4 regions of the Alkalibacillus sp. S2W genome follow, and region 4 is predicted to be linked to each of the others. Evidence: riboswitches for the same ligand, from Rfam matches in the RefSeq annotation. Region 4 holds a riboswitch; each other region holds the start of a gene.
What was found. A riboswitch is a leader RNA that binds a small molecule or an ion and turns the genes downstream of it on or off. The one in region 4 is predicted to bind S-adenosylmethionine.
Positions count from the first base shown of each region.

Region 1 (2,207 bases), 950 kb from region 4:
TAAACTTTGATAAAGTCCGTTGTTGAAATTGTGATCCGCTATCGGTGTATAGTTTAGTTTCGCTGTATGTGTTGGGGTTTCGCTGTATCAAGCGATGGTTTCGCTGTATAATGGAGAGATTTCGCTGTATAGAGCGCCAATTGCGCTGTATCATGCGCCTTTTTCGCTGTATCACTGTATCACAGCGGGGTCTCGAGACACGCACTATAACATCGACGACCCAGAAGACTAATGTCGACACCAACGCTACTCACAATTCAACAACTAAGAGATTATAACTCAACATCAAATTAAAATAAAACTATAAAAGCTTAAACGTTAAAAGCCCCGAACTCACCTGATAAGTTCGGGGCTTTTAATGATTTATTGAGCTGGGAAGTAATCGCCAATGATTTTAATGACTTCAACAAAGTCGTCTTTATCGCCGAAGTGACCGACAATATTACCATCTAAATCGATCACAATGGTTGTCGGGACACCATCACCTTGATATAAATCGTAAATTTCTCGACCACGATCCTGTAGGACTGGCTGAGTTAAAAATTGTTCTTGGAATTTATGCGCTTCAGACATATCACGTTCGCGGCCAGTTACATTGATTGTCATCATTTCAATATTATTATGCCGCATCGTCTTATAAAACTGTTCTTTTTTCGGCAAGTCGCGTGCACAGTCTGGACACCATGATGCCCAAAAAGTGAGAACGATCACTTTTTCACCTATTACATCACTAAGGTTAAACGTTTGATCAGGGTTATCTAAATAAGGCAATTCAAATGTTGGTGCTTTCATCTTCATCATCCTTTTATTGAAATTTTCTTTGAAGTTGTATTTGACGATTATCTATTCCTATGCTAACATACAATTTATCGCAAGTTGAATAACAAACTTCTTATCCAGAGAGGCGGAGGGAAAGGCCCTGTGAAGCCCGGCAACCGTCATGTAGCGTACATGATTGGTGCTAATTCCTGCAATGTGAAAGCATTGTAAGATAAGATCGAGTAAACCTCTTTCTTGTTCTTACAAGAAAGTTTTTTTGTGATTAACACATTAACAGATTAACGTATAAAAAGAATAATGCATTAAAATCTCTTATCAAGAGAGGTGGAGGGACAGGCCCTGCGAAACCCAGCAACCGTCATGTATGAGGCATGATAGGTGCTAATTCCTTCAAAGCATATTTTGCTTTGAAAGATAAGAGAACAATTGGTTAATTCGTCAAACCTTTCTGTTCTCTTATTGGAGCAGAAAGGTTTTTTATTTTGGCAGCAAGGAGGTCATAACTGTGATAAAGATCAATAATTTGTCTAAAACCTTTAAAACAAAAGATCAAACCGTACAAGCCGTTGATGATGTATCCATCGATATTGAAAAAGGTGATATATACGGGGTGATTGGTTATAGCGGTGCAGGAAAGAGTACATTTGTCCGATTAATCAATCGCCTAGAAGATCCGACAGATGGTGAAATTATTTTAAATGGTCAAGATATGACGGATCTCAGTAAGGCGCAATTACGTCTTGAACGGCAGAAAATCGGGATGATTTTTCAACATTTTAACTTACTATGGTCACGAACGGTTTTTGAGAATATTGCATTTCCATTAGAAATAGCAGGTGTGCCAAAGGCTGATCGTGAAGAAAAAGTGCTTGAGCTCATCGAATTAGTGGGGCTTAAAGGACGTGAAAATTCTTATCCTTCTCAATTAAGTGGTGGTCAGAAGCAACGTGTAGGGATTGCTAGGTCACTTGCGAACGACCCGAAAGTATTGTTATGTGATGAAGCCACATCAGCTCTCGATCCTGAGACAACGGATGACATTTTAGAATTACTCGTTTCGATTAATGAAAAGCTCGATTTAACGATTATTCTCATTACGCATGAGATGCATGTCATTCAAAAGATTTGTCATCGTGTAGCCGTGATGGAGCAAGGACATGTGGTTGAACAGGGTGATGTTTTAGATGTCTTTATGAACCCGCAATCGAAAACGACGAAGCGATTTGTTCAACAATTAAATCCTCAAGAAGGGTCAGTGGAAGAGTTAAAGGACTTTATTACATCAGATGATCGTTCCAAAGTAGTGAAGTTACACTTTGTTGGGCATAATGCGAAACGGGCATTAATCAGCGATGTGTCGAAGCAATTTGATATTAACGTTAATATCTTACAAGGGTCGATCTCACCGACTCAAGAAGGTGCTTATG
Region 1 covers NZ_CP177234.1:2,058,614-2,060,820, reverse strand. The annotation lists gene ACKXGF_RS10990 (TlpA family protein disulfide reductase) at 364-792, opposite strand; SAM riboswitch class I at 890-998, shown strand; SAM riboswitch class I at 1,090-1,201, shown strand; gene ACKXGF_RS10985 (methionine ABC transporter ATP-binding protein) at 1,286-2,207, shown strand, end outside.
Region 1: it holds a riboswitch for S-adenosylmethionine, as region 4 does, so the genes downstream of both, ACKXGF_RS10985 (methionine ABC transporter ATP-binding protein) here and metX (homoserine O-acetyltransferase MetX) in region 4, are expected to answer to the same signal.

Region 2 (2,207 bases), 890 kb from region 4:
ACACTTTCAACATACTCTTGTGTCACGAACCAGATTATGCCGATGAAGTCAAAGATTATAACTTCGACTTACAATTATCAGGACATAGCCACGGTGGCCAAGTACAGATTCCGTTTTATGGTTATATTATTACACCACTTCTCGGGCAAAAATATGTCGAAGGTAAGACAACAATTGGTGAGCGCCCACTACATTTGTTAACATCACGCGGCTTAGGAACGACTCGGCTTCCTTTTCGGTTTCTCTGCCGGCCTGAGATTAATGTCATCACACTAAATGCCACTTAAAGTGGCTTGTCAAGAAATTGTAAAAACATTCACGTTCCTGTCACACGCCGTTATTTTATAACATGTTAAAATAAGTATAAATTAATTTTAAATGCGTGATTAATAACGGATAAGATTGATAAATGGAGTTGATAAAATGATCAGTCGATCTAAATGGGTAATCCCACTTAGCATCATAGGCATTCTGACATTTCTTGTCGCCTGTAATGGTAGTTCAGCCAGTGAACTGGAAGCCGAGCTGGATGTCGAAGTTAAATCATTCGAATATACGAATCAAGATAATGAAACAGTCAGCTTAGAAGACCTCAAAGGACAATATTGGGTTGCTAATTTTATTTTCACAAGTTGTAATACAGTATGCCCCCCTATGACAGGTAATATGGCTGGTTTACAACAAACAGCAGCTGAAGAAGATTTAGATGTTCGTTTTGTTTCATTTAGTGTCGATCCTGAAGTTGACGACCCTGAGACATTAAAGGCTTTTGGTGATAAGTATAATGCCGACTATAGCAATTGGGATTTTCTAACAGGCTATTCCCAAAATGAAATCGAAAGTTTCGCTGCAAATTCTTTCAATACACTCGTCTCCAAAGTGGATGGTGAAAGTCAAGTCAACCATGGTACATCATTTGCTTTAGTTAATCCAGAAGGTACTGTCATTAAGACTTATTCTGGTACAAGCAATGAGGCAATGGATGATATTATTAAAGACTTGAAAGCAGTTAATTAATAAGTGTGATTGACAGTGGTCTTGTCATCATGTAAGTTGTGCTTTAATAAATTTCATACAATTCTTATCAAGAGAAGTGGAGGGACTGGCCCTTTGAAGCTTCAGCAACAGGTTCTTGACACTGTGCTAATTCCAGTAGCAAACGCTAGAAGATAAGAAGAGAACAAACACGTACGAGTCTCTTCTTAGGAAGAGGCTTTTTTTATGGAGATTCACATCCATTACAAACATATACTTTAAAGCGAAGGATATACCATGACAAAAAATCAGGTTCCGTTTCGAGCTGACCATGTAGGGAGTTTATTAAGACCCGAAAGGCTTCACCAAGCACGCTCTGATTATAAGCAAGGCATCATTAATGAAGAGACATTACGACAGGTTGAAGATCAAGAAATTGAACGCATTGTTAATAAACAAATAGAAATTGGATTAGAAGCTGTTACAGATGGCGAATTCCGACGCACTTGGTTTCATTTAGATTTTATGGAGCATTTCCATGGTATGGAGGGATATGTACCTGAAACAGGCTTCCAATTCGCAAACGATACTGAAACCGAACGATATGATGTTCGTAATACAGGGCGTATTTCTTTTAACCCTAACCACCCTTTTATAGAAGACTTCAAAACATTAAACCAAATTGTAAATGGTCGAGCAGTTGCCAAATTAACCATTCCAAGTCCTAATCAATTTTTTAATGCTGGTATTCAAAACGAATCGATCTATTCCGACATCGAAACGTATGCAGCAGATATTATTCGAGCCTACCAAGATGCGATTCAAGCATTTTATGATGCTGGTGTCCGTTACCTACAATTTGATGATGTCTACATTGCTGGATTATCAGCACCTGATATCCCATTTAATGATGGGCAATATTCGCGTGAATACCTTATCGATCTAGCGCTACGTGTTGTCAATGGCAGCTTAGAACACAAACCAGATGATTTGTATGTCACGACACACTTATGCCGTAGTAACTATCGTTCAACTTGGGCATTTTCAGGTGGCTATGACTTAATTGCCCCAACATTATTTGCTTATGAAAAAGTGGACGGTTTCTTTCTAGAGTATGATGAACGATCAGGCGGGTTTGAACCTTTAAAACACATCCCAGAAGATGGCCCGAGGGTTGTATTAGGATTATTGACTTCTAAAAGTGGCAAGCTAGAAAATCGCGATCTTATAAT
Region 2 covers NZ_CP177234.1:1,117,981-1,120,187, reverse strand. The annotation lists gene ACKXGF_RS06105 (metallophosphoesterase) at 1-287, shown strand, start outside; gene ACKXGF_RS06100 (SCO family protein) at 424-1,017, shown strand; SAM riboswitch class I at 1,079-1,176, shown strand; gene ACKXGF_RS06095 (5-methyltetrahydropteroyltriglutamate--homocysteine S-methyltransferase) at 1,273-2,207, shown strand, end outside.
Region 2: it holds a riboswitch for S-adenosylmethionine, as region 4 does, so the genes downstream of both, ACKXGF_RS06095 (5-methyltetrahydropteroyltriglutamate--homocysteine S-methyltransferase) here and metX (homoserine O-acetyltransferase MetX) in region 4, are expected to answer to the same signal.

Region 3 (2,207 bases), 1.0 Mb from region 4:
TGAAACTTGACCTGTTCCAAACGTATCAACAGCAATTGACACTGGTTGAGCCACACCAATCGCATAAGCTAATTGAACTTCACATTGATCAGCAAGTCCAGCTGCGACAATATTTTTCGCCACATAACGTGCCGCATAAGCCGCTGATCGGTCCACTTTAGTCGCGTCTTTACCACTAAAGGCACCGCCACCATGACGAGCATAACCCCCATAGGTATCGACAATGATTTTACGTCCTGTCAGTCCAGCATCACCTTGAGGACCTCCGATGACAAATCGACCTGTTGGGTTAATGAAGAATTTCGTCTTATCATCAATTAAGTTCTCTGATACAACAGGCTTAATCACATGTTCATTTAAATCGGCTTTAATTTGTTCGAGGTCAATTTCAGGATGGTGTTGTGTTGAAATGACAATCGTATCGACACGTTCTGCTTCTCCATTTTCATCATATTCCACAGTTACTTGTGTCTTACCATCTGGTCGTAAATATGGGATTAATTCAGTTTTTCTGACATCTGCCATTCGTTTGGATAGTTTATGAGCTAATGAAATGGGCAGTGGCATTAATTCTTTCGTCTCGTTGCTAGCGTAACCAAACATTAAACCTTGGTCACCAGCACCTATAGACTCAATTTCTTCATCTGACATTTGACCTTCCCGTTTTTCATAAGCCTCATCAACCCCTTGGGCAATATCAGCCGACTGTTCATCAATCGATGTTAATACAGCACATGTTTCATAATCAAAGCCATATTTAGCACGCGTATAACCAATATCTTTTACTGTATCACGCACAATCGTCGGAATATCGACATAGGTTGATGTTGAGATTTCACCTGATACTAAGACTAGTCCTGTTGTGATCGTCGTTTCACAGGCGACGCGTGCATTGGGATCACGAGAAACGATTTCATCTAAAATCGCATCGGAAATTTGGTCAGACATTTTGTCAGGATGGCCTTCTGTCACAGATTCAGATGTAAAGAGACGACGTTGTTTCGTCATAACTAGAGATCCTCCTCATTTGTTTAATGGAACGGATTTCATACCCTTTGTACAAAGCATGGGTTCACTTCATGGTTCCTTTATAGTTTTGCTTTATTTTCGATAATCGGCTCTGTTAGAATAAAGTTAATTCATAGTTTCAATACAAACAAACCTTATACCAATAAAAAAACCTTTCCCAATTTAGACAAGGGAAAGGTATGTATAGCCTTTCGCTCTTATCGTCCAAGGGTCCCCTTGCATCAGGATGAGCACCTGTCACAAATGTGATGGTTGCCGAGCTTCATCGGGCCTGTTCCCTCCACTTACTCTGGATAAGAGAAATACCGTTTACTGCTATATCATAACGTGAGGCTTATTTCGTGTCAACTTTTGACACCTTCATTTAGTAATGGCAAGATTTCACTAAAATCCGTGTAAAAATTTTATAAATAGTGTGGTTTAATTTATAAAATGTGTTATACTAATAACGAATTATGTCATATACATAAATACATATTTTATATAAAGGGTGATCTGGTAATGAAAACTATTGAAGCTGATACACTGGTATCACAATTATCAAACGCTAATCAGACGGATAAAAATTTATCCATTGCGGAACTAGTTGAAAATATTTTAGCACGTGATGAAGGAATTTTAACCTCAACTGGTGCCATCAGAGCAACAACTGGCCATTATACTGGTCGCTCACCCAAGGATAAATTCATCGTTGAAGATGAAGAGACGAAAGATCGCATCGATTGGGGCGAGGTTAATCAACCTATAGACGAAAGCGTATTTAATAATCTTTTGCATAAAGTGACGGATTATTTAGCTGAACGTGACCAACTATTTTCCTTTAAAGGATTTGCTGGAGCCGATGAAAAACATCGCCTTCCCATTGAAGTGATCACAGAATTTGCTTGGCATAATTTGTTTGCTAATCAGATGTTCATTCGTCCAAGTGCTGAGGAATTATCAGAGCATGAAACCAAATTCTCGGTTATTTCTGCTCCACACTTTAAAGCGGACCCAGAAACGGATGGAACAAATTCAGAAACTTTTATTATTGTTTCCTTCAAGCATCGAATTGTTTTAATTGGTGGAACAGAATATGCTGGTGAAATTAAGAAATCGATTTTCTCCGTGATGAACTATATGTTACCCGAGAAACAAAATGTTTTACCGATGCATTGCTCCGCCAATGTTGGTGAAGA
Region 3 covers NZ_CP177234.1:1,995,515-1,997,721, forward strand. The annotation lists gene metK (methionine adenosyltransferase) at 1-1,008, opposite strand, end outside; SAM riboswitch class I at 1,224-1,329, opposite strand; gene pckA (phosphoenolpyruvate carboxykinase (ATP)) at 1,531-2,207, shown strand, end outside.
Region 3: it holds a riboswitch for S-adenosylmethionine, as region 4 does, so the genes downstream of both, metK (methionine adenosyltransferase) here and metX (homoserine O-acetyltransferase MetX) in region 4, are expected to answer to the same signal.

Region 4 (2,207 bases):
TTCGCCACCTTCGCTTCTCGCAGTTCAACAACTTAGTGCTAAATCAATTGAAATCAACACTAAACTTTAGTAAAGCAAAAAAATAAAAGCAAGGTGATCATGATGTCTAATAAGGATTACAGAGTATTGCTTTATTACAAGTATGTTCCGATTGAGGATCCGGAAACATTTCGTGATGAGCACTTACAATTCTGTTTTGACCTAGGATTAAAGGGTCGTATTTTAGTTGCTGAGGAAGGTTTGAATGGGACTGTCTCAGGAACGGTGGAACAAACGAATAAGTATATGGAAGCTTTACGTGCTGACCCACGTTTTGCAGATATTGAATTCAAAATTGATGAAGCGGATGATCATGCATTTAAGAAGATGCATGTTCGCCATCGTGATGAAATCGTGAACTTAAGCTTGGATGAAGAAGAAGACGTGTCACCCATGGAAGATACGGCTGAATTTCTTGATCCGAAAGAATTCCATGAAGAAATGCAACGTGATGATGCTATCATTCTAGATGCGCGTAATGATTATGAGTATGATGTTGGCCATTTTCGTGGCGCCATTCGCCCGAACATTCGCACATTTCGCGAACTACCTGATTGGATTAAGGAAAACAAAGACATGCTTGAAGGTAAACGTGTCTTAACGTACTGTACAGGTGGAATTCGTTGTGAGCGTTTTACAGGTTGGTTAAAGGACGAAGGTATAGATGATGTCGGTCAGTTACATGGTGGCATCGTCACATATGGTAAAGACCCTGAAGTTCAAGGAGATCTATGGGATGGTCAATGCTATGTTTTTGATGAACGCATTACAGTACCGATTAATCAAGTTGAACACAATGTCGTAGGTCGCGACTATTTCACAGGTGAGCCATGTGAACGTTATATTAACTGCGCGAACCCGGATTGTAACGAACAGTTACTAGCTTCAGAAGAGAATGAACATTTCTTTATGAGAAGTTGTTCACCTGAATGCCGTGAGCACCCTCGCAATCGCTATATCGAGGAACACGGTTTATCTGAAGAAGAAGTGCAAGCGAAATTAGCTAAGATTGAAGCTTCAAAAAAACAAGAGGTTTAATCTGGTTATTGACTTAAAAATAAGTAAGTGGTAAGATGCATATAATTTAATTAACAAAATTGTATAACAATTTAAACTCTTATCAAGAGTGGCTGAGGGACTGGCCCGACGACGCCCGGCAACCTTCGAACAACGGTTTGAAAGGTGCTAATTCCTGCGAAGCAAGTGTTTGCTTTGGGAGATGAGAGAGACAAATGGATTCGTCTATTTACACCTCTCTATCTTTCAAAGATAGGGAGGTTTTTTTATGGTTTTGAAAGCGAAAGGATGACAGCAATATGAACCGAGTCACTGATCGTGTAGCTATTCCGAACGTGACGTTAGAGTCAGGGACGTTTCTTGAAGAAATTGAACTTGTTTATGAACGCGCTGGAACAAAAGGTAAACCCATCATCCTCGTTTGCCATGCTTTAACAGGCAATCATATCACAGTAGGTACAGAAGATTCCCCTGGATGGTGGCGAGGGTTAATCCATGAAGGAGGTTATGTTGATCTCGATCAATATGAGGTGATCACTTTTAATACATTAGGTGGATGTCATGGCTCTACAGGGCCCTTATCGCTAAGTCCAGAAACGGGCCAGATATATGGTGCTGATTTTCCGACTTTAACAGTCCGTGACTTAGTCGAGATTCAATTTTTAGCTTTAAAAAAGTTAGGTGTTCATCAACTCCATTCTGTTATGGGAAGTTCATTAGGGGGCATGCAAGTGCTGGAGTGGGCGGTGATGTATCCGTGGTTTATTAAATCGATTATTCCACTAGCAATTACACCTCAGTTCAGTGATTACGCAATCGCGTTTAATCATATTTCGGCTCAAGCGATCCGCCAAGATCCTAATTGGCAGCAAGGAAAAATCCCGAAAGACGGACTTGGTTTAGCACGTTCGATTGGCATGATTACCTATCGTTCTGCGCCGTTATTCCAATCGCGGTTTAACCGAGAGCACGATGGTGATCAATATCAAGTCGTGCATTATTTAAACTATCAGGCAGAACAAATTGCCGAACGTTTTGATGCGAATAGTTACTTAGTTTTGTTAGAGGCGATGAACAGTCATGATCTTAGTCGAGGACGGGGTGATTTAGAACAAATATTTTTTGATTGGCAAGCCCCTGTATATGCATTT
Region 4 covers NZ_CP177234.1:229,421-231,627, forward strand. The annotation lists gene ACKXGF_RS01325 (rhodanese-related sulfurtransferase) at 100-1,077, shown strand; SAM riboswitch class I at 1,154-1,265, shown strand; gene metX (homoserine O-acetyltransferase MetX) at 1,356-2,207, shown strand, end outside.